One region of the Duganella sp. GW822-FHT06D06 genome, then DNA from elsewhere that is predicted to be linked to it. Evidence: predicted binding sites of a transcription regulator. Region 1 holds the regulator's gene; each other region holds the start of a gene.

Region 1 (10,383 bases):
GCCGCCTGCTGGCTGGGCGCGGCGACGGCCACATGGGCGCGATCGCCGACCAGCACGCCTTCGGCCGTCGACGGGTAGAGGCAAAAACTCCAGGCGCCGTCGGCGCCGTAAATCACCTGGGTGGCGTCGCTGTGCTGCAAGGTGTAGCCCAGCGGCGCGAAGCAGGCGGTGTAGAAATCCGTGGCGCGCGGCAGTGCGCGGGTGCCGATGGAAACGTGGTCGATCATGATGCTGCCCTCCTGAAGTTGGAAGGCCCATCATACTGAGCGGCGGTGAGACAAAATTGCAAACTCACCCGTCCCGCTGCAAGAATTACTCGATCTTCACAACGGCACCTTGGTCTCGAACTTGGCGCAGTTCATGGCCAGCAAACTCTTGTAGTTGCTGACGTTGTTATTCGACGTGAACACGCGCCGGGTGAAGGCCTGGAACGCTTCCATCGACACCGCCGTCACCACCAGCATGAAGTCGAATTCGCCCGCCACTTCGTAGCAGGCCATGACGTCGGGCTCTTCGCGCATCAGCGATTCAAACATTTTCAACAGCGAGGTATTCAGCTGCTCCAGCTGCACCGTGACGAACGCGGTCAGCGGACGGCCGACGCGCACCCGGTCCACCAGCGCCACCTCCTTGACCAGCACGCCGTTGGCGCGCAACTGCGCGATGCGGCGCTGGCAGGTGGCGGCGGACGCGTGCACTTGCTCGGCGATGCGCCGCAGCGGGATGCTGGCGTCGTCCTGCAGCAGGTTCAGTATCTGGATGTCGAGTCGGTCCAGTTCCACGGCCATCGGCGCTTAGTCCAGGTGGCGCAGCGGGTGGGCGTAGTCCGGCCACACCGGCTGGAAGAAGCGTTGCACCATCGCCTCGCCGACCTCGTCCAGCGAGGCCGGCTTCCATTGCGGCGCGTTGTCCTTGTCGATGACCAGCGCGCGCACGCCTTCGATCACTTCGCCGTCCTCGAAGTTGTGGCGCACCAGCGTGCGCTCCATGCGCAGGCAATCGGCCACGTCCAATGCGGCGCCGCGCTGGACCAGCTCGTGCGTCACGCACATCATCAGCGGCGAGCGGGAGGCCATCACTTGCAGCGTCTTTTGCGCGAAGGCGCTGTCGTCGGTTGTCAGCGAGGCGACGATGGCGGGCACCGAAGCGGCGCCGAAGTGGCGATCGATGGCGGCGCGCTCGACGGCCAGCTTGCTGTCGCCGGCAGCATCCTTGAACGGCGCCGCGAAAGCCGCGATGGCCTCGGCCAAAACCGCGCCCGGAGTCGACTCAAGCAGCGCCGACAGCGCCGCCATTTCGCTGCCCGGCACAAAGTGATCGGCCAGCCCCGCGTGCAGCGCGTCGGCCGCACCGATGGTGACGCCGGTGACGCCCAAATAGCAGCCCAGCTTGCCCGGCGCGCGCGCCAGGAAATAGCTGCCGCCCACATCCGGGAACAGGCCGATGTTCACTTCCGGCATGGCCATCCTGGTCCGCTCGGTGACGATGCGCACGCGGCAGTCCGGACCGCCCTGCGCCACGCCCATGCCGCCGCCCATGACCACGCCGTCCATCAGCGCGACGTAGGGCTTGGGATAAAAATGGATCAGGTGGTTGAGCGCGTATTCCTCGGTGAAAAAATCTTCCACCAGCGCGCTGCCGCCCTGCGGCGTGGCGCGGCCGGCGTCGTAGAAGAAGCGGATGTCGCCGCCGGCGCAGAAGGCCTTTTCGCTGCTGCTGCGGATGACCACGGCGGCCACGCCGCTGTCGTCGCGCCACGCCATCAGCGCCTGCGTTATATCGCGCACCATCGCCAGCGACAAAGAATTCAAGGCCTTGGGCCGGTCCAGTGTGATGAAGCCGGTTCCGTTGCTGACGCTGGTGTGGACGTATTCGCTCATGAGGTGCTTGGGGTGGTGGAAAAAACCCTATTCTACTGCGAGTTGCGGGGCGCCAGATGCTCCAGCGGATTGGCCAGGTTGAGGTCGCCGCCGAGGCGCGGCTGGAAGTTGGCCTTGGCCGGCATCAGCTCCGCCCTGCCCTCGTGCCGCGCATAGATAATGGCGAACGACAGCTCGCTGGCGTTAGCCCGCTGCTGCGCGAAACCGGTGGCCTTTTCCATCGCCGACGGATCTTGCGCGGCGGCCAGCGTGTAGCGCATCAGCTGGTCCAGCTTGGCCGAGCGCAGGTCCAGGATGGACGCGCTCATCACCAGCGGCGCGGCCGCGAACACGTGGTAGTGCAAGGCCTTGGCCGCGCGCTCCATCTCCGCCGGCAGCGCACCGTCCGCCGCAACTTGACCCATCGCATGTTCGAACACCTTGCGGCCCCAGGCCAGGTAGCGCTCGTCGTGCGTGACGCCGCCCACCGCCGTCACCGCCAGGCCTTCCCAGTAGTAGTGGTTGTTGCGCGTGCCCCTGCGCGCGTCGGCATGCGCCATGGTGGCGTCGGCCAGCGTCTTGAACCAGGCTTCGATGGCTTGCTGCTGCGCCGGGCTGGCGGCCGGCTTGACGCGGGCGTAGCTCAACGCCATGCCGCCCAGGGTCCACTTGCGCACATACCAGGCCTGTTCGCTGGACAGCTTGCCCAGCAAGGCCTGTTGCCCGGCCCAGCTCTCCAGCCAGCCCAGCGCGCAGGCGGCGTCGCCCCGGCTGGCGTTTTTCGCCACCCCGGCCAGGAAGTCGTCGATCGGCTTGGTGTGGGCGATATTGCGCGCACGCAGCACCGGATCGATGACGGAATGGTGCGCATCCGAGTAATAGCTGTTGGCGTCGATGTCGATCACGGCCGGCGGCGGCGCGGTGCATGCCAGCGCGGCCGGCATCGCCAGAGTCAGCATCCATGCCGTAAATAGTTTAGCTCGTTTCATGCCACGCCCGTTGCAATGAGGAAAACGTTTACTCTAAACCATTTGGGCGCAAAAAAGGGCGCCTCTGCGCCCTTAGTTTGATGGTGCCGGGGCCGTTGTTATAGGGCGGCGGCAGCGGGTTCGTAGCTATCCGGGAGATGCTTGATCGCATCGTGGCCGTGCTCTTGGACCTTGGCTTTGTACTTCATGACCTGCCGATCCAGCTTGTCGATCAAGGTATCGATGGCGGCGTACAGGTCCTGGGACAGGCTTTCCACGTAGACGGTTTTGCCCGACATGCGCAGGTTGATTTCAGCCTTCTGGCGTTTCTCTTTCTCTTTGAGGTTATCTACAGTCAGGATGACAGCAATATCAATCACTTGATCAAAGTGGCGGGTGACGCGTTCCAGCTTGTTCTGCACGTATTCACGGATGGCCGAGGTCACTTCGAGATGATGTCCACTGATGGTGAGATTCATACACACTCCTAAAGATAATGTCGCTTCTTACGGTTAGTGCGGAGCCCATTAGCGCCGGGCGCGCAGGAACCAAGTAACTACAAAGATTTACGGAGACTGACTGGCGGGATCTTCAACGCTTCGCGATATTTGGCAACAGTGCGTCGCGCAATCACCATGCCTTGTTCTCCCAGCATGTCCGCAATCTTACTGTCGGATAAAGGATTTTTCGGGTCTTCTGCTCCTGTCAATTGCACAATGAGTGCGCGTATCGCCGTCGAACTTGCTTCTCCCCCCGCTTCAGTGGCGACATGGCTGCCAAAGAAATATTTCAACTCAAACATACCGTGCGGGGTCAGCATATATTTTTGAGTTGTTACACGAGAAATAGTGCTCTCGTGTAGACCCAGTGTATCAGCAATTTCGCGAAGCACAAGGGGGCGCATGGCAACCGCGCCATGGGAGAAAAAGTTCTTTTGTCGTTCTACTATCGCTTGTGCAACGCGCAAAATCGTGTCGAAACGCTGGCGCATATTCTTGATCAGCCACTTCGCTTCCTGCAGCTGCGCGCCCATCGCGCCCTCGCCTTTTCCCTGCTTGAGCAGGTTGGCGTACATGGCGTTCACCCGCAGGCGCGGCATGACGTCGTTGTTCAGGCTCACTTGCCAGCCGTTGCGCGCTTTTTTGACGATCACGTCCGGCACCACGTAGTCCGACACGTCCGACGCGAACGCCGAGCCCGGATGCGGATTGCACTGGCGGATGACGGTTTGTGCTTCGCGCAAATCTTCGTCGTCGCACAGCAGCGCCTTCTTCAATTTGTTGAAATCGCGCTGGGCAAACCAGGTCAAATGATTTTCAACGATGGCCAGCGCCATGCGCCGCGTGACCATCGGAATGCCCGGCAAGCGCTTGATCTGCAGCGCCAGGCATTCGGACGCGTTGCGCGCGCCCACGCCCATCGGGTCGAAGCTTTGCAGCATCGACAAGGCGGTCTGCAATTCGTCGAGCTCCAGTTCCAGCTCTTCCGGCAGGCGGGCCAGGATTTCTTCCAGCGATTCTTCGAGGTAGCCGTTTTCGTCCAGCGCGTCGATGATCAGCTCGACCAGCGCGCGGTCGCGCATCTCCAGCACCGTCACCCGCATCTGCTCCATCAGGTGCTCGCGCAAGGTGCAGTGGCTGGCCTCCAGTTGCGGCCGCGAGTCCTCGTCGTCGGGCGCCTTGCTGCGGCCGGCGTCGCTCCAGTCGACGTCGGCGTCGCTGCTGGTGCTTTCGGTGTCGGCGGCCGGGCCGTCGTAGTTGTCGGCGTCGGCGGCCGGCGCCTCTTGGGTGTTGGGCGGGCCTTCGGGCGGCGCGTCGCCGACCGGGGCTTGCTGGCTGATGGCGCCGTCCGACAGCAGCCGCAGCGAGCGGTCCAGCGGGTCGTCGAGGCGCTCCAGCAGCGGATTATCGGTCAGCAGCTGTTCCAGTTCCTGGTGCAGCTCCAGCGTCGACAACTGCAGCAGCCGGATCGACTGCTGCAACTGAGGTGTCAGCGCGAGGTGCTGCGACGTGCGCAGTTGCAAAGACTGTTTCATGGGTTTTACATACGGAAGTGTTCGCCCAGATACACGCGACGCACCGATTCGTTGGCGATGATGTCGTCTGGCCGGCCTGAAGCCAATACCGTGCCCTGGTTGATGATATATGCGCGGTCGCAGATGCCCAGCGTTTCGCGCACATTGTGATCGGTAATGAGGACGCCGATGCCGCGTTCCTTGAGGAAGCGCACGATGCGCTGGATCTCAATCACGGCAATCGGGTCGACCCCGGCGAATGGTTCGTCGAGCAGCACGAAGCGCGGATTGGTCGCCAGTGCGCGCGCGATCTCCACGCGGCGGCGCTCGCCGCCCGACAGCGACAGCGCCTGGTTCTCGCGCAGCTTTTCGATTTGCAAATCGGCCAGCAGGGTATTGAGCCGTTCATCAATGGCAGCCTTGGATAAAGGCTTGCCGTCCACTTTTTGAATTTCGAGGACGGCGCGGATATTTTCTTCCACCGTCAGCTTGCGGAACACCGACGCTTCCTGCGGCAGGTAGGACAAGCCGAGCGAGGCGCGGCGGTGGATCGGCAGCGACGAGATATCGGTGCCGCTGATATCGATGCTGCCGGCGTCCGACGGCACCAGGCCGACGATCATGTAGAACGAGGTGGTCTTGCCGGCGCCGTTGGGGCCGAGCAGGCCCACCACTTCGCCGCATTCGACTTGCAGGGACACGTCATGCACGACCTGGCGCTTGCCGTAGGTCTTTTGCAGGCCGCGCACGATCAGGGTGCTACCGCAGGATGGCTCCATGCTTACTTCTCCGTGGCCGGCGGCGTCGATGCGGCCGGTGCCGGCGCGGCCGGACGGATGGTCGGCTGGATCACCATGGTGCCACGGCCGGCGCCCGGCTTGCTGACGCCGGAGACGTTATTCTTGACGTCGAAATGTTCGGTGCGGCTGTCGTAGGAAATGAACTCGCTGTTGACTTCGCTGGTCATGCGCGCGCCTTCCAGCTGGCGCACCCGGGCTTTCGAGAACAGCTTGACCAGGTCGGTCTTGTCGCTGTACTCGATGCGCTCGGCTTCGCCCTCGATCCACTGGTCGCCGGCGCCGTCGCGCTTCTGGCGGAAGGTCGACAGCGTCCCCGGCGTGCTGGTCAGCACGACGAAGTTATAGCCTTCGGGATCGGTGGTCACCACCGCCTTCGGCGACTTCATCAGCAGCGTGCCGCGCGTCAGCACGACATTGCCGATCAGCGTCTTGATCTGCTTGACGTCGTCGATTTGCAGGTCGTCGTAATCGATCTTGGTCGGCTTGTTGGCATCCGCTTTTTCCGCGTGGACCGCGCCGGCCGCCATCAGCAGCATCGCCGCCGAGAGTATCAGTTTCTTCATCGTCATTCCATTCATCATCATTGTTTCCTCAATGGCCGGCGCGCGGCGGCATCGTCAGCTGTCCGCGTCCGCCCAACTGCACTTCGCGGGTGGCGTTATTGGCCTTCATGCCGACGCCGTTGGCGGTGGCGTTGCCCATTTCCAGCGCCACCGGGCTGGCGGTTTCCATCCGTTCTTCGTCCGGATACACGGTCAGGGTCGGCGTGGTCATGCGCATCGCCTGCGCCTGCGGCCCGGCCGGGCGCACCACGTCCACATTACCACTGAGCTTGACGCGCGTATTGCCCTGATCGACAAAAGCGGTGTCGGCGTGGATATTCATCGGCGGCTGCCTGCCGGCCAGGCTGTGCACATACGGCTTGTCGATGACGGAGGTATCGTCGACCGGCCGGTGGGTCAGCTTCTCGCCGGAGATAATGTAGGCCGGCTGGCCGGTCTTGTTCATGCGCACCATGCTGAAGCGGTCGATGATGTAGTCCGGCTCGTTGCGATGCTGGTCCACCTGCGCATCCTGGCCGGCCTGGTTGACCACCTGCACCAGCCAGAAGCTGCCGACGGCGACAAACACGCCGACCATCATGATGACGGTCAGCTGCCAGCGATGGGCTGTTTTTTTACGCATGGGCTATCCTCGTCAAACCAGGAATTGCGCCATCACGCGCTCGTACGTGCCCTGCGCGTGCAGCAGCAGCTCGCACACTTCGCGCACCGCGCCGCGGCCGCCGGCGGCCAGCGTGGCGTGGTGGGCACGCTCCAGCACTTCGGCGCGGCCGTTCGGCACGGCGACGGCGAAACCGACGCGCGTCAGAATCGGCAGGTCGACCACGTCGTCGCCGATGAAGCCGACCTGGTCGGCGGTGAGGCCGGTCTTTTCCAGCAGCGCCTTGAACGGCGTCAGCTTGTCGTGGCCGCCCTGGTGCAGGTGGACGATGCCGAGGTCGGCCGCGCGTTTGATCACCTGCGGCGAGGTGCGCGCGCTGATGATGGCGGTCTGCACGCCGGATTCCTGCAGCAGCTTGATGCCCAGGCCGTCGTGCACGTTGAAGGTCTTCAGCGCCTCGCCGTCGGCGCCGTAGTGCAGGCTGCCGTCGGTCAGCACGCCGTCGACGTCGAAGATCATCAGCTTGACGCGCGCGGCGCGTTCCACATAGGTCAAGTCCGTCATCAGATCACCTTGGCGCGGGTCAGGTCGTGGATGTGCAGCGCGCCGACCAGCTTGCCGTCGGCGTCGGTCACCAGCATCTGGTTGATGCGGAACTGTTCCATCACGGCCACGGCGTCGACCGCCAGTTTTTCCGGTGAAATGCTGCGCGGGTTGGCGTGCATCACGTCGCGGATCACGACCTTGGTGAAGTCCTGGACCTTCTCGATCATGCGGCGCAGGTCGCCGTCGGTGAACACGCCGATCGGCTGGTCGTCGGCGTCGACCACGGCGGTCATGCCCATGCCCTTCTGCGTGATCTCCAGCAGCGCGTCGGTCAGTTTGACGTCGGCGGTGACTTTCGGCACGGCGTCGCCGCTGCGCATGACGTCGCGCACATGGGTCAGCAGGCGGCGGCCCAGCGCGCCGCCCGGATGGGAGCGGGCGAAGTCTTCTTCCTTGAAGCCGCGCAGGTCCAGCAGTGCGACGGCGATGGCGTCGCCCAGCGCCAGCGTGACGGTGGTCGAGGTGGTCGGCGCCAGGTTCATCGGGCAGGCTTCCTTGGCCACGGCCACGTTCAGGTGCACGTCGGCGATCCCGGCCAGGCTGGAGCCCGGCTTGCCGGTCATGGCGATGACCTTGCTGCCCATGCGCTTGACCACCGGCAGGATGGTCATCAGCTCGGCGCTTTCGCCGGAGTAGGAAATGGCAATAAAGGCATCGTCGGCGGTCACCATGCCGAGGTCGCCGTGGGCCGCTTCGGCCGGGTGCACGAACAAGGCCGGGGTGCCGGTCGAGGCCAGGGTGGCGGCGATCTTGCGGCCGATATGGCCGGACTTGCCGATGCCGGACACGACCACGCGGCCCTTGCAGTTCAGCAGCAGTTCGATGGCCTGCACCACGCTGTCGTCGGCGTCCATGCGGGCGTTCAGGGCGGCGATCGCCTCTGCTTCGTTCTGCAGGGTGTCGCGGGCCAGCCGCAACGCATGCGCGGCCATATTTGCGTCAAAAGCTTTCAGCATTGTTTTTTCATGGGTTACACTCATGCCCAAGTATAGCCGAATTGAGAAAGCAAAAAACTTGCCAGTTACAACATAACGCCCGCGGCGTTCGACAAACAACGAAATAATCGCATTGAATCACAAACACTGGCTATGTTGATATGACGTTTTCACCTTTGGAATTAACCTTGTTGTTGCTGGGCAGCGCGGTGCTGGGCGTCGTCGCTTTCCGCATGATGCATTTGCCGCCGATGCTGGGTTACCTGGCGGTCGGCATCCTGATCGGCCCCCACGCGCTGGGTCTGGCCGAGTCGAGCGAAGCGTTCCACTCGCTGGCCGAATTCGGCGTGGTATTCCTGATGTTCTCCATCGGGCTGGAATTTTCCCTGCCCAAGTTAATGGCCATGCGCGGCATCGTGTTCGGGCTGGGCATGGCGCAGGTGGTGCTGACCATCGTCGCCACCATGGTGTTCGGCTGGGCCATCGCCACCCAACTACCGTCGGGCATCCAGATCGGCTGGCAAGCCTCGTTTGCGCTGGGCGGCGCGCTGGCCATGTCGTCGACCGCCATCGTGTCAAAAATGCTGACCGAGCGGCTGGAGCTGGAGAGCGTGCACGGCCGCAAGATCATCGGCATCCTGCTGTTCCAGGATCTGGCCGTGGTGCCGCTGCTGATTTTGATACCCTCGCTGGGCCAGCGGCCGGACGCGCTGGTCGAGACGCTGGCCTGGGCCGGCGTCAAGGCCGTGATCGTGCTGGCGCTGCTGCTGTTCTTCGGCCAGAAGCTGGTGCGCGGCTGGTTCACCATCGTGGTCAAGCGGCGCTCGCAGGAGCTGTTCATGCTGAACCTGCTGTTGATCACCCTGGGCGCGGCCTGGATCACCGAGCGCGCCGGCCTGTCGCTGGCGCTGGGCGCCTTCGTGGCCGGCATGCTCATTTCCGAGACCGAATACAAGCACCAGGTGGAAGAGGACATCAAGCCCTTCCGCGACGTGCTGCTGGGGCTGTTCTTCATCACCATCGGCATGCTGCTCAATGTGCGGATGGTGATGGCGCACTGGTGGCTGGTGCTGGTGCTGCTGGCCGGGCCGGTGCTGCTCAAGTTCGCGCTGATCGCCGGCCTGGCCAAGCTGTTCGGCGCCTCGGACGGCGTGTCGATGCGCACCGGCCTGGCGCTGGCGCAGGCGGGCGAGTTCGGCTTCGTGCTGCTGAACCTGGCGGGCGGCAGCCATCTGATCGACCCGTTCATCATCCAGGTGGTGCTGGCGTCGATGGTGCTGTCGATGCTGGTGGCGCCGTTCATCATCGCCAAGTCGGACCAGATCGTGATGAAGGTGTCCAGCAACGAGTGGATGATGCAGTCGCTGGCGCTGACCAAGATCGCCAGCCGCACCATGTCGACCAACAAGCACGTGATCGTGTGCGGCTTCGGCCGCAGCGGGCAAAGCCTGGCGACCCTGCTGGGCGAAGAGAATATCGACTACCACGCGCTGGACCTGGACCCGGAGCGGGTGCAGGAAGCGCAGAGCGCCGGCCGCCACGTGTCGTATGGCGATGCGGCGCGGCGCGAAAGCCTGGTGGCCGCCGGCATCTACCGCGCCAGCGCGGTGGTGATCACCTACGCCAGCACGGCGTCGGCGCTGAAGGTGCTGCACCTGGTGCACGAGCTGGCGCCGGCCCTGCCGGTGATCGTGCGTTCCCACGACGACACCGACCTCGACCGATTGAAAGCGGCCGGCGCGGCGGAAGTGGTGCCGGAGCTGATGGAGGGCAGCCTGATGCTGGCCTCGCACGCGCTGGTGATGCTGGGCGTGCCCTTGCGGCGCGTGGTGCACCGGGTGCAGACGGCGCGCGAAGAGCGCTACGCATCGCTGCGCGGCTACTTCCACGGCGCCAGCGACGCCGGCGAGGAGGCCGACCTGGAGCGGTTGCATTCGGTCACCCTGAGCGGCAGCGCGGTCAGCGTGGGCAAGCCATGGAGCGAGATCGACGTGGCCGGCACGGGCGCCGAAGTCAGCAGCATCCGCCGCGGCAAAG
Region 2 (10,383 bases), on a different contig from region 1:
CGCTGGCTGGAAGACGCCAACAGCGACGAGACCCACGCCTGGGTCGTCGCGCAGAACAAGCTGACCCAGGACTACCTGTCGCAGATCCCCGGCCGCGACGCCATCAAGACCCGCCTGACCAAGCTGTGGAACTTCGAGCGTTTCAGCGTGCCGTTCAAGGAAGGCGGCCGTTACTTCTACAGCCGCAACGACGGCCTGCAAAACCAGGCGGTGCTGTACACGATGAAGACGCTGGCCGACGTGCCGCGCATGCTGCTCGATCCGAACACGCTGGCCGCCGACGGCACCGTCGCGCTGGCCGGCCTGGCGGTGAGCCCGAACGGCAAATACCTCGCCTACAGCACCGCCGCTTCCGGCTCCGACTGGAACGAGATCAAGGTGCGCGACATCGACAGCGGCAAGGACGTCGATGACCACATCAAGTGGGTCAAGTTCTCCAGCACCGCATGGCTGCACGACGGCTCCGGCTTCTTCTACAGCCGTTACGACGAGCCGAAGGAAGCGACCAAGCTGGCCGACGTCAACTACTTCCAGAAGCTGTACTTCCACAAGATCGGCACGCCGCAAAGCGCGGACACGCTGGTCTACGACCGTCCCGACCACAAGGACTGGGGCTTCGGCGGCGAAGTCACCGAAGATGGCCGCTTCCTGATCATCACCGCTTCGCAAGGCACGGAGAACAAGAACCGCGTCTACTACAAGGACCTGTCGCGCAAGGACGCCAAGGTGGTGCCGTTGCTGGAGGAGTTCGACGCATCGTATAACTTCATCGGCAACGACGGCCTGGTGTTCTGGTTCCGCACCGAGCGCAATGCGCCGCGCGGCCGCATCGTCGCCATCGACACCCGCAAGCCTGGTGTGCTGAACTGGAAGCAGATCGTGCCGGAGACCGCCAGCACCATGGTGTCGGCGTCGATCGTCAACAACCAGCTGCTGGTGGACTACCTGAGCGACGCCCACAGCGTGGTCAAGGTGTTCGACCTCAAAGGCAAGCCGCTGCACGACCTCGAGCTGCCTGGCCTGGGTTCGGCGGGCGGCTTCGGCGGCAAGCGTGGCGATGCGGAGACCTTCTATTCGTACACCAGCTTCACCACCCCGACCACCATCTACCGCTACGACCTGAAGGCCAACAAGAGCAGCGTGTATCGCCAGGCGAAAGTGGACTTCGACCCGGCCGCGTTTGAAACCCGCCAGGAGTTCTTCACCAGCCGCGACGGCACCAAGGTGCCGATGTTCATCGTCTCCAAAAAAGGCCTGAAGCTCGATGGCAGCAACCCGACCTACCTGTACGGCTACGGCGGCTTCAATGTGTCGCTGACGCCGTCGTTCTCGGTCGCCAACCTGGCCTGGTTGGAAATGGGCGGCGTCTACGTGATGGCCAACCTGCGCGGCGGCGGCGAGTACGGCGAATCGTGGCACGCGGCCGGCACCAAGCTGCAGAAGCAGAATGTGTTCGACGACTTCATCGGCGCAGCCGAGTGGCTGGTCGCGCACAAGGTGACGTCGCCGGCCAAGCTGTCCATCGGCGGCGGCAGCAACGGCGGCCTGCTGGTCGGCGCGGCGATGACGCAGCGTCCCGATTTGTTCGCGGCGGCGATCCCGCAGGTGGGCGTGCTGGATATGCTGCGCTTCCATAAATTCACCATCGGCTGGGCGTGGACTTCGGACTACGGCTCGTCCGACAACGCCGAGGAGTTCAAGGCGCTGGTCAAGTACTCGCCGCTGCACAACCTGAAGAAGGGCACCTGCTACCCGGCGACCATGATCACCACCGCCGATCACGACGACCGCGTGGTGCCGGCCCACAGCTTCAAGTTCGCCGCGACCGCGCAGGCCGACCAGGCGGGCGCCGCGCCTATCCTGATCCGCATCGACAGCAAGGCGGGCCACGGCGCCGGCAAGCCGACCACCAAGCAGATCGAGGAAGTGGCGGACCGCTGGGGCTTCCTGAGCCGGGCGTTGAAGATGGATGGTGCGACGGCGGCCGTCAAAGCGGCAGGCCAGCAGTGAGGGCCGCGCCAGTCGCCGGGCCGCTGCTGTGCGCCATCCTGATGCTGGGCGTGGCGCCGGCGGCGCCGGCGCTGGCGGCAGCCGCCGAAGGCGCGCCCGCGCCTTCGGCAAAGAAGATCGCCGATGTCACGCGCGGCCTGCAAGCGCAGCCGGGCTTCATCGACCTGTGGCGCGACACGGACAAGGGCAGGGTGCTGCTGTCCGTGTCGGCGCTGCAGCAACCCTTTCTGTTATTGAGTTCCTTGCCTTATGCGCTGGGCTCGAACGACGTTGGCCTGGACCGCGGCCAACCGGGCGAGATGCGCATGGTGCATTTCGAGAGGCACGGTGCGCGCCTGTTCCTCGTGCAGGAAAATACCAACTTCATCGCCGCCTCGGCCGACAAGGATGAACGCGCCGCCGTCACCGAATCGTTCGCCAGCGGCGTGCTGTGGTCCGGCGAAATCCTTGCCAGCGAAGGCGAGCGCCATCTGATCGATTTCTCCAGCTTCCTGCTGGCGGATCGCCACGGCGTCGGCGCGCGGCTGACCGCCACCAAGCAGGGTGCGTATCAGATCGATGCGGCGCGCAGCGCGGTGCTGGCGGAGCAGGCCAAGGCCTTCCCCGACAACGTCGAACTGGAAGCGCTGCTGACATTTGGCGGCCCCGGACAAGCCGAGTATGTGCGCCAGGTCGCGGCCGACGCCAACAGCCTGTCGCTGCGCCAGCGCATCAGCATGGTGCGCCTGCCTGCGGCGGGCTGGCAACCGCGCACTTATCACCCATATTCCGGCGGCTTCGACGTCAACTACTACGATTTCGCCACGCCGCTCGCCAGCAGCATCGACGTGCACTGGCAGGTGCGGCACCGCCTCGAGAAAACCGATCCGTCGGCGGCGCTCAGCACCGTCAAGAAGCCCATCGTCTACTACGTCGACCGTGGCGCGCCGGAGCCGGTGCGCTCGGCGTTGATCGCCGGCGCTTCATGGTGGGCCAGCGCCTTCGAGAAGGCCGGCTTCAAGGACGCCTACCGCGTAGAACTTCTGCCGGAAGGCGTGGATGCGATGGACATCCGCTACAACGTGATCCACTGGGTGCACCGCGCCACGCGCGGCTGGTCCTACGGGAACGCGCTGGCCGATCCGCGCACCGGCCAGATTATCCGGGGCGCCGTCACGCTCGGCTCGCAGCGCGTGCGCCAGGACATCCTGATCGCCGAGAGCCTGCTCGCGCCGTACGGCAAGAACGCCCCGGCCGACAAGCAGAAGCTGGCCGAGGCGATGGCGTTGGCGCGCCTGCGCCAGCTGGCCGCCCATGAAGTCGGCCACACGCTGGGCTTTGCCCACAACTTCGCGGCCAGCCGCATGGGCAATGGCTCGGTGATGGACTATCCGCATCCCATCCTCAAGCTGGACGCCAAGGGCAATGTCGATATCGCCGACGCCTACGGCGTCGGCGTCGGCCCGTGGGACGACTACATCGTCAAATACATCTACGGCGATTTCGGCGGCGGTGCGCAGGAACAGGCCGCGCTGGCCAAGCTGCGCGCCGACGCGCGCGCGGCCGGCATGCTGTACTCCGGCGACCAGGACGACCGCTCGCCCGGCTCCAGCCATCCGGACGGCTTGTTGTGGGACTTCGGCCCGGACTCGATCAAGACCTGGGACCAACTTGGCGCCGTGCGCCAACGCGCGCTGCAGACCTTCTCGGTCGACGTGCTGCCGGATGCCCGGCAGATCGGCGAACTGGAAGCGCGGCTGGTGCCGGTCTACCTGCTGCAACGCTACCAGGGCGAAGCGCTGGCGCGCCTGATCGGCGGCGGCGATTTCGATTACGCCAGCAGCGGCGAGGTCAAGGCCGGCCTGGCCAAGGCCGGCATCAAGGCCACGCCGGCCGCCGTGCAGCGCCAAGCCCTGAACCGGCTGGCGGACAGCCTGCGCGCCGAATACCTGGCGCTGCCGGCCGGCGTGCTCGATATCCTGACGCCACCGGCGATGGGCCATGAGCGTAGCCGCGAATACTTCGCCACCCGCATGGATACGGTGTTCGACGCCTTCTCGGTCGCCGAGGCGGGCGCCGCGCAGACCGTCGGCTTCCTGCTCGATCCGGCCCGCATCAACCGCGTCGCCTGGCAGCACGCGCGCGATGCGCAGCAGCCCGGTGTGCAGGAAGTGCTGTCGCTGCTGCTACAAAAGACCTGGAAGCGCGAGCCGGTGCCGGCCTCCGTGGCCGGCGGCGAGGCGGTGCAACTGGCGGCCAACTGGGTGGTGATCGACGCCACCTTGCATCTGCTCGATGGCGGCAAGCTGCACCCCCAGGTCGACGCGCAAGTGCGCCAGGCCGCGCGCGAACTGGCGCAATGGCTGCAAAAGAACCCCGGCAAAGGGGTTGCCGCCGACAGCCGCAAGCAGGCGGCAGGGCTGATTACTGCCTACCTGACAGATCCGCGCAGCGTCAAACTGCGCGCCATGCCCCTTATCCCACCCGGCGCACCGATCTGACCACAAATACCGTGCGCACCAAAATGACGCCTTATTTCGGTGCGCACGGCCTTGGTGCAAGTTCATGCACAAAATAAAAACACCTTGAAATCAAGTACTTAAAATTTGCACCAAATTGGAACGATTATTGCTTTTATCGATACTCGTAACTAATTTTTGCATTATTTTGGGGAGAGATTTTGATGGGTGGATACAAAGACGGCGCCGACGCATTGTTCATATTGCTTGGCGCCATCATGATTTTGGCCATGCATGCGGGCTTCGCGTTCCTGGAGTTGGGCACGGTGCGCAAGAAAAACCAGGTCAACGCGCTGGTCAAGATCCTGGTGGATTTCGCGGTATCGACGATCGCCTACTTTTTCGTCGGCTACAGCATCGCGTATGGCGTCAATTTCTTCTCCTCGGCCGAGGTGCTGGCCGCCAAGAACGGCTATGAGCTGGTTAAATTCTTCTTCCTGCTGACGTTTGCCGCCGCCATCCCGGCGATCATCTCGGGCGGCATCGCCGAGCGGGCGCGCTTCCATCCGCAATTGATCGCCACCGCGCTGCTGGTCGGCCTGGTCTATCCGTTCTTCGAGGGGATCGTCTGGAACCACCGCTTCGGCGTGCAGGAATGGCTGGCGTCCGCGTTTGGCGCCGAGTTCCACGACTTCGCCGGCTCGGTGGTGGTGCATGCGGTCGGCGGCTGGATCGCGCTGCCGGCGGTGCTGCTGCTGGGCGCGCGCCGTGGCCGCTACATGAAGAACGGCGCCATCGCCGCCCATCCGCCGTCGTCGATTCCCTTCCTGGCGCTGGGCGCGTGGATCTTGACGGTGGGCTGGTTCGGCTTCAACGTCATGAGCGCGCAGGCGTTGGACAAGATGAATGGCCTGGTCGCCGTCAACTCGCTGATGGCGATGGTCGGCGGCACGCTGGTCGCGCTGCTGATGGGGAAAAACGATCCCGGTTTCGTTTACAACGGCCCGCTGGCCGGCCTGGTGGCCGTCTGTGCCGGCTCCGACCTGATGCACCCGCTGGGCGCGCTGGCCACCGGTTGCATCGCGGGCGCCGTGTTTGTCTGGATGTTCACCCTGGCGCAGAACAAATGGAAGATCGACGACGTGCTGGGGGTATGGCCGTTGCACGGCCTGTGCGGCGCCTGGGGCGGTATCGCGGCGGGGATCTTCGGCCAGAAGGCGCTGGGCGGCATCGGCGGCGTGTCGTTCGCCGCGCAGTTGGGCGGCACCTTGCTCGGCGTGGCGATCGCGCTGGTGGGCGGCTTCGCCATCTACGGCGTGCTGAAGGCCACGCTGGGCCTGCGCCTGGACCCGGAAGAAGAGTTCCAGGGCGCCGACCTGGCTATCCACCGCATCAGCTCCACGCCGGAGCGTGAATCGAACTGGTAGCAATTAACGGTGTATCACCACCAGCAGCGCCTTCGCCTCGGTCTTGCCGACGTTGCGGATGATGTGCTGCTGGTCCCCCGGGTAGCGCGCCGTGCTGCCCAGCTTCATCTTCTTCTTGTCCGGTCCGACCTCCACTTCCACTGTCCCGTGCAGCAGCGTCAGGTGCTCCTGCGCGCCGGGATCGTGTCCCTGCGAAGCCAGTTCGCCACCCGGCGCCAGCGTCAGTTCATACCACTCGTACTTGCTGGCCAGTTCCAGCGGACCCAGGATGCGCAGCACGTAACCGGCGTGATGGCCGGGCAGGGTGGGGATCTCGTGCGCCTCGATCACGCGGACGGTCTCCGTCTGCCGTTCGGCCGTCGCCAGCAATTCGCCGATCTGCACGCCGAGCGCATTGGCCAGCCGCCAGGTGATGGCGATGGTCGGATTCGCCTTCTCACGTTCGATTTGGGACAACATCGATTTGGAGACGCCGGCGATGCGCGACAGGTCTTCCAGTGTCAGGCCACGGGCCAGGCGCAGCCGCTGGAGCGCGGCGCCCACTTCTGGAGGGGCATTCGTCGAAACGGGAGTTTTCATTGTTTTATTCGGCAGATAGGCTAAATTTCAAGTGAATCGCTGCGCGCGCATGGCTTGCGCAGTGCACTGGTGTTCTGTAAAATTCGATATATTGAATTTTAGTTCGACATAGCGGATTTCGCATAAGGCAGTGTAATTGCGGTGAAATCGTACCACACACAGGGACCCATCATGACCATTCCAGCTAAAACCAGCTTCTTCAGCGGCCTGCAACAGAACCTCGACCAGTTGCGCGAGCAGGGCCTCTACAAGCCAGAGCGCGTTCTGGCTTCGCGCCAGGGCGCGGAAGTGACGAGCGAAGATGGTCGAATGCTGATCAATATGTGCGCCAACAACTACCTGGGCCTGTCCGGCCAGGAATGGGTGGCGCAGGCCGCCATCGAGGCAACTGAGAAGTATGGTTACGGCCTGTCGTCGGTACGTTTCATCTGCGGCACCCAGACCGTGCACAAGCAGCTGGAGCAGGCGATCTCCAAGTTCCTCGGCACCGAAGACACCATCCTGTACGCGGCCGCCTTCGACGCCAACGGCGGCGTGTTCGAGCCGCTGTTCGACGAGAACGACGCCATCATCTCGGACGCGCTGAACCACGCCTCCATCATCGACGGCATCCGCCTGTGCAAGGCCGCGCGCTTCCGCTACGCCCACAACGACATGGCCGACCTGGAAGTGCAGCTGCAGGCGGCCGCCGGCAAGCGCCATAAAGTGATCGTCACCGACGGCGTGTTCTCGATGGACGGCACCATCGCCCAGCTGGACCGGATCTGCGACCTGGCCGACAAGTATGGCGCGCTGGTGATGATCGACGAATGCCACGCCTCCGGCTTCATGGGCGCGACCGGCCGCGGCACCCACGAGCACCACAACGTCATGGGCCGCATCGACATCATCACCGGCACCCTGGGCAAGGCCCTGGGCGGCGCGATGGGCGGCTTCACCTCGGCGCGCAAGGAAGTGATCGACATGCTGCGCCAGAAGTCGCGTCCTTACCTGTTCTCGAACACGCTGGCGCCGTCGATCGCCGGCGCTTCGCTGGCCGTGTTGCAAAAGCTGTCGGAATCGACCGAGCTGCGCGACCGCCTGCACGAAAACACCGCTTTCTTCCGCAAGGAGATCGAGCGTATCGGCTTCACCATCAAGCCGGGTACGCACCCTGTAGTTCCTGTCATGTTGTTCGACGCGCCCGTCGCGCAGAAATTCGCGGCACGAATGTATGAGCTGGGCGTTCTGCTCAGCGGCTTCTTCTACCCCGTGGTCCCGATGGGCCAGGCGCGGGTGCGTGTCCAACTGTCCGCGGCCCACACCCGCGAGCAGCTGGAAACCGTGCTCAAAGCATTCGAACAGGCAGGCCGTGAGCTCGGCCTGCTGAAGAACTAAACATGAAAATCGTCAGGAACAATAATATGAACACTCAAGTACGCATCCTCGTCATCGGCGCCAATGGCCAGATCGGCAGCGAGCTGGTAGAGGCGCTGGCCGCCCAGCACGGCGCGCAGAACGTCATCGCCGCCGACATCAGCCCGACCAATCTGTACAACGCGGCGCGCTACACCACGCTCAACGTGCTCGATAAGGTCGCGCTGTCGGCGCTGGTCGCCGACGAAGGCATCACCCAGGTCTACCAGCTGGCGGCGATGCTGTCGGCCACCGGCGAAGCGGCGCCGCTGAAAGCCTGGACGCTGAACATGGACGGCCTGCTGAACATCCTGGAAGTGGCGCGTGAGCGCGGCGCCATCGGCAAGCCGCTGCGCATTTTCTGGCCTTCGTCGATCGCCGCCTTCGGCCCGAACACCCCGGCCGTCGACACGCCGCAAACCACGGTGATGGATCCGACCACGATCTACGGCATCAGCAAGCTGGCCGGCGAGCGCCTGTGCGAGTACTACTTCATCAAGTACGGCGTGGACGTGCGTTCGATCCGCTACCCGGGCATCATCAGCTTCAAGTCGCCTCCGGGCGGCGGCACCACCGACTACGCCATCGCCATCTTCCACTCGGCGCTGCGCGGCGAGCGCTATGAATGCTTCCTCGGCCCGCAGACCGCGCTGCCGATGATCTACATGCCCGATGCGATCCGCGCCACCATCGAATTAATGGACGCGCCGGTCGAGCAAGTGAAGGTGCGGTCGGCATACAATGTGGCCGGCGTGTCGTTCAATCCGGAGCAGCTGGCCGCGGCGATCACCCGTGCGCTGCCGGACTTCAAGATCGGCTATAAACCCGACAGCCGTCAGGCGATCGCCGACACCTGGCCGCAAAGCCTGGACGACGCCACCGCCAGCGCCGACTGGGGCTGGAAAGCCCGCATCGGCGTTGACGAGATGGTCGCCGACATGCTGGCCAACGTCGATGTCCACCTGGGCAAAGCGGCATAATTCAACCCACTATAAAAAAGCGAGACAACTGATGGACATGAGCGTATTCGACCTGTTTAAAATCGGCATCGGGCCGTCGAGTTCCCACACCGTGGGACCGATGGTGGCGGCCCGCCGTTTTCTTCTCGATAGCGCTCCGCTGGACGACGTCACCGGCGTCACCGCCGAGCTGTATGGCTCGCTGGCGCTGACCGGCATCGGCCACGCCACCGACAAGGCGGTGATCCTCGGTCTGATGGGCGAAACCCCTCAGGATGTGGTGCCGACCAGCGTCGACCCGCAACTGGCGAAAGCTGAAGCGGCGGGTGAGCTTTTGTTGTTGGGCGCCCACAAAGTGCCGTTCAAGCGCGGCACAAACTTGATCTTCCACATGGCCGAATCGTTGGCCGAGCACCCGAACGGCATGCGCTTCACGCTGACCCGCGCCGACGGCAGCACCTTCGGCAAGGTGTACTACTCGGTCGGCGGCGGCTTCATTAAAGAGGAGGGCGAAGCCCACCAGGCCGCGCCGACGGTGGGCAGCGCGCCCGCCGCCGCGATCCCGTTCGCCTTCGACACCATGGACCAGTTGCTGGCCCACGGCGAACGCACCGGCCTGACCATCCCGCAGATGCTGCGCACGAACGAAAACGTCAAACGCACGGACGAGGAAGTGAACGCCGGCATCGACAAGATCTGGCAGGTCATGCACGACTGCATCGCCCACGGCCTGGACACGCCGGGCCAACTGCCGGGCGGCTTGAACGTCAAGCGCCGCGCCGCCAATCTGTGGAAGCAGGCCAGCGACGCCAAGGCCTCCGACAACCGCGCCAACGACTTGCCGCACGACGCGTTGCATCAGGTCAGCCTGTACGCGATGGCGGTCAACGAAGAAAACGCCGCCGGCGGCCGTGTCGTCACGGCGCCGACCAACGGCGCGGCGGGCATCATCCCCGCGGTGCTGCGCTACTACGCGGAAGACTGCAAACCGAGCGACCCGGTCACCGGCGTGCGCAACTTCATGCTGACGGCGGCCGCCATCGGCATGCTGTGCAAGCGTAACGCCTCGATCTCCGGCGCCGAAATCGGCTGTCAGGGCGAAGTGGGCGTAGCCTGCGCGATGGCGGCGGCCGGGCTGGTGGCGGCGCTGGGCGGCAGCAACGCCCAGATCGAGAACGCGGCCGAAATCGGCATCGAACACCACCTCGGCATGACCTGCGATCCGATCGGCGGCCTGGTGCAGATTCCCTGCATCGAGCGCAACGGCATGGGCGCGGTCAAGGCGATCACCGCCGCCTCGCTGGCGTTGAAGGGCGACGGCACCCACTTCGTCAGCCTCGACGAAGTGATCGAAACCATGCGCCAGACCGGCGCCGACATGCAGGCCAAGTACAAGGAAACCTCGTTGGGCGGCCTGGCGATCCATGTGATCACCGTCAACCACGCGGCCTGCTGATTATCCGGGGCGGATCGATTCCAGCATCAGCTGCTGGAACGCCGCCGGCAGCACTGGCTTGCTGAAGTAATAGCCCTGCACCTCGTCGCAGTGCTGTTCATGCAGGAAGGCCAGTTGCT
Region 3 (10,383 bases), on a different contig from region 1:
AAGCAGTATGCCAACCATATTCTTAAACCGCCAGTAAGCGCGGACGTTTTTTTAACGTCCGCGCGTGTGTGTGTGAGTTATTTGCCCTGCGCGGCCGCTTCGACGGCGTCGACGAACAGCGCCGCCACCTGGAAGCCCGTTTGCTGGGTGATTTCCTGGAAGCAGGTTGGGCTGGTGACGTTTACTTCCGTCAGGCAATCGCCAATAACATCTAATCCTACCAGCAAGAGGCCACGGGCGGCCAGTATCGGGCCCAGGGTGTTGGCAATTTCATAATCGCGCTCGGTCAGCGGCTGAGCCACGCCGATGCCGCCGGCCGCCAGGTTGCCGCGCACTTCGCCGTTCTGCGGGATGCGCGCCAGCGCGAACGGCACCGGCTTGCCGGCGATCACCAGGATGCGCTTGTCGCCCTTGACGATCTCGGGAATATAGCGCTGCACCATGATGGTGCGGGCACCGTTGTCGGTCAGCGTTTCGATGATGGCGCCCAGGTTCATGCCGTCGGCCGCCACGCGGAACACGCCGGCGCCGCCCATGCCGTCCAGCGGCTTGAGGATGATGTCGCAGTGGTGCTTGTGGAAGGCGCGGATGCGCGCTTCGTCGGCCGTCACCAGGGTCGGCGAGGTGAACTGGTTGAACTGGGCGATGGCCAGCTTTTCATTGTGGTCGCGGATCGCGGAAGGCTTGTTGAACACCTTGGCGCCCTGCTTTTCGGCCAGCTCCAGCAGGTAGGTGCCGTAGATGTACTCCATGTCGAACGGCGGATCCTTGCGCTGGATGATGGCGTCGAACTCGCCCAGATTGGTTTCGTGGGCGGGCGCCGCGCGGTACCAGTCGTGGCTGTCGCCGGTGATGCTGATCGCGGCGGCGTTGGCGTAGACCACGCCGCTGTCCAGCGCCATGTCTTTTTGCTCGAAGGCGTAGACGGTGTGGCCGCGCTTGGCCGCTTCCACCATCATGGCGTAGGTCGAATCCTTGTAGGTTTTGAAACCGGCCAAGGGATCGGCGAGGAAAGCTATTTTCATGGGCGCATCCATTCTGGGTAATGCCTGATTTTAGCCGAGATTCGCCTGACGCACCGGGGGAGCGGACCAGTCCGCTCCCTTGGGGCTTAGTAGACTTCGGGGTTGGGATCGGTGCGTTCCATTTCCAGCGACGCCGCCAGCAAGGCCAGCCGCGCCACCACGCCGTAGACGTAGAAGCGGTTCGGCGCCGCCGTGCCCGGCTTGGCCTTCAAATCCGGCACCGCGTGCTGCTGGGCGAACGCCAGCGGCACGTACTGCGAACCGGGCGCGTTGAGGTTCTGGTCGATGCCCTTTTCCGCGTGCACGCGGTAGAAACCGCCCACCACGTAGCGGTCGATCATGTAGACCACCGGCTCGGCCACCGCGTCCTTGATGCTCTCGAAGGTCGGCACGCCTTCCTGGATGATGAAGTCGGTCACTTCCCTGCCATCCTTGATGACGATCATCTTGTCGCGCTGGGCCTGGCTCAAGTCCTTGATTTCACCGGAATCCTTGATCGTCAGGATGCTGGTGCCGTAGGTTCCGGCGTCCGGCTTGACGATCACGAACGGCTTCTGGTCCTTGATGCCGTATTCCTTGTACTTCTTCTTGATCTTGGACAGCAGCGCGTCGATATTCGCGGCCAGGCAGTCGTAGCCCTCGCCGGTGCGGAAATTGACGGCGTCGCACTTGGCGTGGAACGGGTTGAGCATCCACGGATCGACGCCGATCAGCTTGCCGAACTTCTTGACCACCTCGTCGTAGGCGTTCATGTGGTTGCTCTTGCGGCGTACCGCCCAGCCGGCGTGCAGCGGCGGCAGCAGGCTTTGCTCGTGGATGTTCTGCAAGATCTCAGGAATGCCGGCCGACAGGTCGTTGTTCAGCAAGATCGTGCAGGGATCGAAATCCTTCAGCCCCACGCGGCGGCCGTTGGCCGAGCGCACCAGCGGCTCGACCACCAGCATGTTGCCATCCGGCAGGGCCAGCGGGGTCGGCTGGGTGATCTCCGGCGACAGCGAGCCCAGTCGCACGTGCAGGCCGGTCTGGCGGAAGATCTGCATCAGCCGGGCGACGTTCTGCCAGTAGGTCGGATGGCGTTGGGTCACTTCCGGGATCAGCAACAGGTTGCGGGCGTCCGGGCAGTACTTGTCGATCGCGGCCATGGCGGCCTGCACCGACAGCGGCAGCATTTCCGTGGCCAGATGGTTGAAGCCGCCGGGGAACAGATTGGTGTCGACCGGCGCCAGCTTGTAGCCGGCATTGCGCATATCGACCGAGCAATAGAACGGCGGCGTGTGCTCCTGCCACTCCAGGCGGAACCAGCGCTCAATGGCTGGCGTTGCGGCCAGGATCTTTTCTTCGAGGTCGAGCAGCGGTCCGGTCAGGGCCGTGACAAGATGGGGAACCATGATTACTTCCTTAAATGATGCGGGAGGACGACCCTCCAGGCACGCAGAACATCAGATATTACCGTGCAGATACCCCAAATCGGGGCGAAAACCCTATTTTAAAGGCGGGAAATAAAAAAAGCGCCTCTTTTGGAGGCGCTTCTCGATGGGCCCGCCGTGGCGGGTCCACACAACATTAGCAATTATGCATGGTAGGCCGACTCGCCATGGCTGGTGATGTCCAGGCCTTCGCGCTCCTCTTCTTCCGGCACGCGCAGACCGATGACGATGTCGACCAGCTTGTAGGCGATCAGCGACACCACGGCCGACCAGATGACCGTGGTGCCGATCGCGGTCGCCTGGGCGGTGACCTGGGTGACGATCGAGTATGGATCGGCCGACATCTTGTTGGTGACGTAGTCGAAGATGCCCTGGCCGCCCAGCGATGGCGAAGCGAACACGCCGGTCAGCAGCGCGCCCAGGATACCGCCGACGCCGTGCACGCCGAACACGTCCAGCGAGTCGTCCGCGCCCAGCAGGCGTTTCAGGCCGTTCACGCCCCACAGGCAGATGACACCGGCCAGCAGGCCCATGATCAGCGCGCCCATCGGACCGACGTAGCCGCAAGCCGGGGTGATGGCCACCAGGCCGGCGACGGCGCCCGAAGCGGCACCGAGCATCGACGGCTTGCCTTTGACGATCCACTCGCCCAGCAACCAGGACATGGTGGCGGCGGCGGTGGCCAGCAGCGTGTTGACGAAGGCCAGCGCGGCGACGTCGCCCGCTTCCAGTGCCGAACCGGCATTGAAACCGAACCAGCCGACCCACAGCAGCGAAGCGCCGATCATGGTCATGGTCAGCGAGTGCGGCGCCATGGATTCGCGGCCGTAGCCGACGCGTTTGCCCATCATGTAGGCACCCACCAGGCCGGCAACGGCGGCGTTGATGTGCACCACGGTGCCGCCGGCGAAGTCCAGCGCGCCTTTTTGCCACAGGAAGCCGGCCTTGGCGGTTTCGGTCACCAGCGTCGCGGCATCCTTGATCGCGTCAGGACCGGTCCAGAACCAGACCATGTGGGCCACTGGCAGGTAGGCGAAGGTGAACCACAGCACGACGAAGGCCAGCACCGCGGTGAACTTGGCGCGCTCGGCGAAGGAACCGACGATCAGGCCGCAGGTGATGGCGGCGAAGGTCGCCTGGAACACCACGTACACGAACTCCGGGATGACCACGCCTTTGCTGAAGGTGGCGGCGGTGGAGAAGGTGGCCTTGGCCGGATCCCAGATACCGTTCAGGAACAGGCGGTCGAACTTGCCGATGAAGGCGTTGCCTTCGGTGAAGGCCAGCGAGTAGCCGTACACGCACCACAGCACGATGATCAGCGCGAAGATGGTGAACACTTGCAGCAGGATGGACAGCATGTTCTTGGAACGGACCAGACCGCCGTAGAACAGCGCCAGGCCGGGAATCGACATCATGATGACCAGGATGGTCGAGACCATCATCCAGGCGGTGTCGCCTTTATTCGGGACGGGGGCGGCGGCCGGGGCGGCCGGGGCGGCTTCCGCCGGCGCTACGGCGGCTGGTGCAGCGGCTGGCGCGGCGGCCACCGGGGCCGCTTCAGGCGCCGGGGCGGCCGCTGCGACAGCGGAGGCGACCGGGGCCGAAGCAGCCGGTTTGGCATCCTCGGCGTGCACCGGCGCCGACAGCGCGAACAGGATGGATACCCCAGCGAGCAACGTTGTTATAGTTTTCTTCATCAAGCTTCCCCTTAAAGAGCTTCGTTGCCGGTTTCGCCGGTACGAATGCGTATGACTTGTTCCAGGTTGTACACGAAGATTTTGCCGTCGCCGATTTTGCCGGTGCGGGCAGCGCCTTCGATCGCTTCGATCGCTTGCTCGACGATGGAATCGTCCACCGCCGCTTCGATCTTGGTCTTGGGCAGGAAGTCCACCACGTATTCCGCGCCACGGTACAGCTCGGTGTGGCCTTTCTGGCGACCGAAGCCTTTGACCTCGGTGACGGTGATGCCTTGCACGTTGATCGCCGACAGGGCCTCGCGGACCTCGTCGAGCTTGAACGGCTTGATAATGGCGGTAATCATTTTCATGCTGGCCTCGCTTAAAAGGTTTTGGAAATGGTCAGGACAGCCCCGGTTTTGGCCAGGTTCTTCCCATTCGGTCCGACGTAGGCTTTCGTGTCGGCATAGATCGCCGCCAATGCCACCGTCACGACGCCGAAATCCTTGGTCACGCCCAGCTTGTAGTCGGTGTAGCTGGAGGCGCCGTTGTGCTTGACGTTCTGGTGGCCGGCGTGCGCGTTCAGCACATAGCCGTCGGCCAGCTCGAAGTTGCCGGAGGCGTCGAGGTAGCCGCTGTTCTTGCTGTCGGCAAAGCCGAACAGGTTGGTCGTCGATTGCGAGTATTTCAGCGTGACCGGGCCGTAGCCGATCTGGCCGTACAATTCGAAGGTGTTGGCGCTAGGGTGCAGGCCATTCGACGGGTAGAAGTAGTACAGGCCGCCGACGTCATAGCTCACATCCTTGACGATCTCGCCGCGTTTGCCTGCGTACAGATCCCATTCGACATCGCCGTCGCCGCCGGCGTCCTTGGTCCACTTGATGGTGGACAGCCAGGTGCCGGCGTACAGGCCGGTAGGATTGTTGATGTAGTCGGCGCCGCCCTGCAGTGCAGGTTTCAGACGGGTTTGCGATACGCCGCGATAGCGGTAGTCGCTGACAATGGCCGCGTTGAAGCTGACTTCATTGTCCGGTTTCGCTTCCGCCGCGGGTGCCGCGTCTGCGGCGCGCGCCACGCCGGCGCTCATGGAGGCGAATGCTAAAGTCAACGCTGCGACCAGGGTGAAGTTCTTGCTCAAGCTTTTCATCGTTGTTTTCCTTGTGTAGTTGAACTTATTTAGCAGTTGCGGTTTAAAATCCTGTGTGTAGCGAAGCGGTGAATGCTTTCATAGCTTCTGTAGCAGAATGCGTGCCAGCTAATGTTGTCGTGGTGATAGCCGCCGTATCAACCAAGGCAACGGGACCGCATTTGAAAGAATGTGAGAATGGGATGGGTGCGGCGGTGATTTTGCCGATTTTCGCACCACATTAAGGCTGGAGTGCACTGCAATGGTGCAGTGCATTGCTGGCGAGATCAAGGAATATTATGGATATGAACACTTTTTTTAACGACTTGCAAAGCAAGATCAATCAAGCCATCGAAAACTCACCAGCAAAGGACATCGAGAAGAATGTGAAGTCGATGATGACCCAGGGTTTTGCCAAGCTGGACCTGGTGACGCGCGAGGAATTTGATGTGCAGGCGCAAGTTCTGGCCAAGACCCGCGCCAAGCTGGAAGCGCTGGAAGCGCGCCTGGCGGAACTGGAAGCCAAAGCCGGTCAATAAAGCAGGTCCGCGCCGCGCCCGTTTGGGCTAGCGCAAAGCACCACAGCGGGCCTGGGCTACGCTGGCGGCTGGTCTCCCCACTGGTCGTCCGCTAACCCATGAGCCTAGCCGTACTCAAAAGCCGCGCCCTGGCGGGCATGGAGGCGCAGGAGGTCAGCGTCGAAGTGCATCTGGCCAACGGCTTGCCGGCCTTCACCATCGTCGGCCTGGCCGACACCGAGGTCAAGGAAGCCAAGGACCGCGTCCGCGCCGCCATCCAGAACGGCGGCTTCGAATTCCCCGCGCAACGCATCACCGTCAACCTGGCGCCGGCCGATCTCCCCAAGGAATCCGGGCGCTTCGATTTGCCGATCGCGCTGGGCATCCTGGCGGCCTCCAAACAGATCCCCTCGTCCCGCCTGCATCAATACGAGTTTGCCGGCGAGCTGTCGCTGTCCGGCGAGTTGCGGCCGATACGCGGCGCGCTGGCGATGTCGCTGGCCACGCGCCGCGACGGCGGCACCCTGGCCTTCATCCTGCCGCTGGCCAATGCCGACGAGGCGGCGCTGGTCGGCAACGCCGCCATCTACCCGGCGCAATCGCTGCTGCAGGTGTGCAGCCATTTCGCGGCCAGGTCGGTCGAGTCCATGCTGTCGCGCCACGACTCGGCGCCGCTGGTGGCGCCGCTGGAGTATCCCGACTTTGCCGACGTCAAGGGACAGGTGTTCGCCAAGCGGGCGCTGGAGGTGGCGGCGGCGGGCAATCATTCGGTTTTGCTGGTCGGTCCGCCAGGCGCGGGCAAGACCATGCTGGCGGTGCGCTTCCCCGGCCTGCTGCCGGAGATGGCGGACGAGGAAGCGTTGGAAGCGGCCGCCGTGCAATCGCTGACGGGCGCCTTCCGCATCGAGCAATGGAAGCGCCGTCCGTTCCGCTCGCCGCATCACACTTCATCCGGCGTGGCGCTGGTTGGCGGCGGCAGCGTGCCGAGGCCGGGCGAGATTTCGCTGGCGCATAGGGGCGTGCTGTTTCTGGATGAATTGCCCGAGTTCGCGCGCAGCGTACTGGATGTGTTGCGCGAGCCGTTGGAGTCGGGCCGCATCACCATTTCGCGCGCCGCCCGGCAGGCCGACTTCCCAGCGCACTTCCAGCTGATCGCCGCGATGAATCCCTGCCCTTGCGGCTACGACGGCCACATCAGCGGCATCTGCCGCTGTTCGCCGGACATCATCCAGCGCTACCAGGGCCGCATTTCCGGTCCTCTGCTGGACCGCATCGACATCCAGACGGAAGTGGCCGCGGTCGATCCCGACATCCTAGCGGCGGACGCCAATGGCGAACCGTCACGCGTGATCGCCGCCCGCGTGCAGGCGGCCACCAACCGCCAACTGCAACGCCAGGGCAAGCGCAACCAATACCTGAGCACGCGCGAGATCGACCAATACTGCAAACTCGACCGCCCCGGCAAGGCCAGCCTGAAACAGAGCATGGAACACTTCCAGTGGTCCGGCCGCGCCTACCACCGCATCCTGCGCGTGGCCCGCACCATCGCCGACCTGGCCGGCAGCGAACGCATCCTTGAACCGCATGTCCGCGAAGCGGTCCAGTACCGGCGGGCGTTGCGCGACCGCTGATAACGCGACCGTGCTAAATTCTGCCGATCCCGGCGCTAAGCATCACCTCTTTGTTGGCCGTGCTGCTATATTGCTCGATGCCACACAACCTGCCGGGAATTCGATGACACGCCTGCCCCTCTACCTTGCCGCCAGCGCCTTGCTGGCCGGTTGCGCCACCAGCCAGCTGCCGCTGACCGACTTCACCGCCAACTCCGGCAACCCGCGCGCGCCGGAACAACTGGCCGTCACGTTCGAGCAGGCCGACCTGGCGCTGCGCGTCGATCCCGCCACCCGCAGCATCAGCGGCGACGCCGCGCTGACCTTCCTGGCCAGCGCGCCGCTGACCCGCATCGCGGTCGAGCTGGACCGCAACCTGCCGATCGATTACGCCAGCGTGGACGGCGTGCAGCTGGCGCCGTCGGCGATCAACAACCCGGACGGCCGCCTCTACCTGACGCTGCCGGCGCCGCTCGCCGCCGGCGCCCGCACCACCGTGCGCATCCGCTACCACGGCGTGCCGCACGTGGCCTCGCGCGCGCCGTGGGACGGCGCCTTTATGTGGAGCAAAACCGAAGACGGCCAGCCGTGGATTTCCACCACCGTCGAAGGCGAGGGCTGCGACCTGTTCTGGCCGTGCATCGACCATCCGCAAGGCAAGCCGAAACTGATCGACCTGCACATCAGCGTGCCGTCGCCGCTGGTGGTGGCCGGCAACGGCGTCGCGCTCGGCATGGACGAGAAGGACGGCTGGCGCACCTACCACTGGCGCGCGCAGAACCCCAGCACCTACGGCGTCGCCCTCAACATTGGGCCTTACGAGCTGCTGTCCGGCGAATACGACAGCCGCTACGGCAACAAGGTCCCGCTACGCATGTGGTATCTGAAGGGCCACGACAAGCAGGCCCAGGGCCTGTTCGCCGAGTTCGCACCGATGCTGGATTTCTTTGAAGCGCGCATCGGCCCCTATCCTTTCGGCGACGAGAAAATGGGCGTGGTCGAAACCCCGCACCTGGGCATGGAGCACCAGACCATCAACGCCTACGGCAACGGCTACGCCAAGTCGCCGTTGGGCTACGACTGGCTGCTGCACCACGAGCTATCGCACGAATGGTTCGGCAACCAGATGACCAACGCCGACTGGGACGATATGTGGCTGCACGAAGGCTTCGGCAGCTATATGCAGCCGCTGTACCTGGAGCACCTGCGCGGCGACAGGGAATTCCAGGCCGAGCTGTTCACCCAGCGCAAATCGCTGCTCAACAAGGTGCCCGTGGTCAGCGGCAAGTCGAAGCGCATCGAAGACGTCTACGACGACAAACGGGGCGGCCCCGGCAACGATATCTACACCAAGGGCTCGCTGATCCTGCACACGCTGCGCAAGCTGATCGGCGACGACGCCTTCTTCCGCGCCACGCGCCGCATGGTCTACGGCACCGAGACACCCAAGCCGGGCAGCTTCACGCCGCGCTACAGCAGCACCACCGAATTCATCGCCATCGCCAACCAGGCCAGCGGCCGCGACCTGGGCTGGTTCTTCGACGCCTACCTGTACCACGCGGCGCTGCCTGAGCTGGTCGAGGAGCGCAGCGGCAAGCAGCTCAAGCTGAGCTGGTTGCTGAAGGACGGCGGCGCCTTCCCGATGCCGCTCGAAGTGCGCGTCAACGGCCGCATCGAAACACTGGCCATGGCTGACGGCAAGGGCGAACTGACGCTGCCGCCGCAAGCGCTTTACACCATCGATCCCAACTCCCGCGTGCTGCGCCAGCAAGTCCATATCGACGACTGGAAACGCCAGGAAGAACAACGTAAAAAGAAAGCCAAATCCTGATGAAAAAAATCTCCCTGGCGCTGCTGCTGGCGGCCGCCCTGTCGGCCTGCAGCCCGCAATACGATTGGCGCGACTACCGCAGCACGGACGCGCCCTACGCCGTGCTGTTCCCCGGCAAGCCGGCCAGCCAGACCCGCAACATCCAGCTCGATACCCTGTCGGTGAACATGACCATGACGGCGGCCGAAGTGGACGGCGTCATCTTCGCGGTCGGCAGCGCGCAGCTGCCGGACGCGGCCCAGGGCGCGGCCGCGATCGAGGCCATGAAGACCGCGCTGGTCAACAATATCGGCGCCACCGTCACCAGCGCCAAATCATCCGGCGACGGCAAACAGGCCACGCTCGATGTCGAAGCCAAGGGCAGCAAGAACGGCGAGGCGATGCGCCTGATCGGCCACTTCGTCGCCAGGGACAAGCGGATTTACCAGGTCATCGTCATGGGCCGCGACAAGCATATCGTGCAGGACCACGTCGAAACCTATCTCAGCTCCTTCAAACTGAACTGAGACGCTGGCGCAGGCTTAGAAAATGCTTAATCCGATGTGCGCTAGCGCTCATACAGATCGACTTGCCTCTTGTATAGTGACCTTCAGGCCTGATGTCTGGAATACGGTGACCGCTACAGCAAGAAACGGTGCACCGTGCTATCGTTCCAACTACAAGATTAAGAAAGCACGCCATGTTAATTTCCTTCAAATCGAAGTCCAGTCCGGAAGTCCTGATGTACCAGGAACATGCCCAACGCATCTTGGACTTGCTGCACAAGAATCCTACGCGCGGCGTGATCACGGCGGAGGAAGCGGCCCAGGCGCTGTCCCTGCTCGAAGGGGAAGTTGCTGCGAGTAAATTACATCCGGAAACCGACGTCGAGCACGACGCCCACACCCATGAAAAGGAAGACGGCGAATCGATGGAACACGCGGTGATGCAACGGGTCGGTTTTGCCGCCCGCGCCTTCCCGCTGCTGGAAATGCTGCGCTCTGCCAAGCAGGAAAACGAGAGCATCATCTGGGGCATCTGAGCCCCGCTAATTAGTCGCCCAACAGCGTAGCGTTGAGCGGCAAGTCCAGCGTAAACCGCGTACCCACGTCGAGCGCGCTGTCGACCCGGATGGTGCCGTCCAGCAGCGAGGTGACGATGTTGTAGGTGATGCTCAGCCCCAAGCCG

Evidence for each region. Region 1 encodes sigma-54, which starts transcription at its own class of promoters, with help from an activator protein. Its sites were predicted from a motif close to TGGCANGNAANCTGCTTT; they were not measured.
Region 2: the regulator sigma-54 is predicted to act here: its motif matches at 4,607-4,624, upstream of AC1RMD_RS07885 (ammonium transporter).
Region 3: the regulator sigma-54 is predicted to act here: its motif matches at 5,368-5,385, upstream of AC1RMD_RS29510 (TorF family putative porin).

Annotation. Positions count from the first base shown of each region.
Region 1 covers NZ_JBXALQ010000014.1:99,150-109,532, reverse strand. Annotated here, with positions in the region: gene AC1RMD_RS22985 (VOC family protein) at 1-227, opposite strand, end outside; gene AC1RMD_RS22980 (Lrp/AsnC family transcriptional regulator) at 324-782, opposite strand; gene AC1RMD_RS22975 (enoyl-CoA hydratase/isomerase family protein) at 795-1,880, opposite strand; gene AC1RMD_RS22970 (alginate lyase family protein) at 1,913-2,848, opposite strand; gene hpf (ribosome hibernation-promoting factor, HPF/YfiA family) at 2,947-3,306, opposite strand; gene AC1RMD_RS22960 (RNA polymerase factor sigma-54) at 3,384-4,862, opposite strand; gene lptB (LPS export ABC transporter ATP-binding protein) at 4,868-5,620, opposite strand; gene lptA (lipopolysaccharide transport periplasmic protein LptA) at 5,623-6,204, opposite strand; gene lptC (LPS export ABC transporter periplasmic protein LptC) at 6,233-6,826, opposite strand; gene AC1RMD_RS22940 (KdsC family phosphatase) at 6,839-7,369, opposite strand; gene AC1RMD_RS22935 (KpsF/GutQ family sugar-phosphate isomerase) at 7,369-8,367, opposite strand; gene AC1RMD_RS22930 (monovalent cation:proton antiporter family protein) at 8,508-10,383, shown strand, end outside.
Region 2 covers NZ_JBXALQ010000003.1:383,105-393,487, reverse strand. Annotated here, with positions in the region: gene AC1RMD_RS07895 (prolyl oligopeptidase family serine peptidase) at 1-2,010, shown strand, start outside; gene AC1RMD_RS07890 (zinc-dependent metalloprotease) at 2,007-4,490, shown strand; gene AC1RMD_RS07885 (ammonium transporter) at 4,673-5,875, shown strand; gene AC1RMD_RS07880 (XRE family transcriptional regulator) at 5,879-6,454, opposite strand; gene kbl (glycine C-acetyltransferase) at 6,626-7,831, shown strand; gene AC1RMD_RS07870 (NAD-dependent epimerase/dehydratase family protein) at 7,858-8,829, shown strand; gene AC1RMD_RS07865 (L-serine ammonia-lyase) at 8,861-10,264, shown strand; gene AC1RMD_RS07860 (putative bifunctional diguanylate cyclase/phosphodiesterase) at 10,265-10,383, opposite strand, start outside.
Region 3 covers NZ_JBXALQ010000026.1:41,082-51,464, forward strand. Annotated here, with positions in the region: gene AC1RMD_RS29485 (PTS sugar transporter subunit IIA) at 1-18, opposite strand, end outside; gene gshB (glutathione synthase) at 78-1,025, opposite strand; gene gshA (glutamate--cysteine ligase) at 1,112-2,413, opposite strand; gene AC1RMD_RS29500 (ammonium transporter) at 2,596-4,152, opposite strand; gene AC1RMD_RS29505 (P-II family nitrogen regulator) at 4,164-4,502, opposite strand; gene AC1RMD_RS29510 (TorF family putative porin) at 4,514-5,278, opposite strand; gene AC1RMD_RS29515 (accessory factor UbiK family protein) at 5,557-5,796, shown strand; gene AC1RMD_RS29520 (YifB family Mg chelatase-like AAA ATPase) at 5,895-7,406, shown strand; gene AC1RMD_RS29525 (M1 family metallopeptidase) at 7,510-9,216, shown strand; gene AC1RMD_RS29530 (hypothetical protein) at 9,216-9,722, shown strand; gene AC1RMD_RS29535 (DUF1840 domain-containing protein) at 9,896-10,237, shown strand; gene AC1RMD_RS29540 (sensor histidine kinase) at 10,248-10,383, opposite strand, start outside.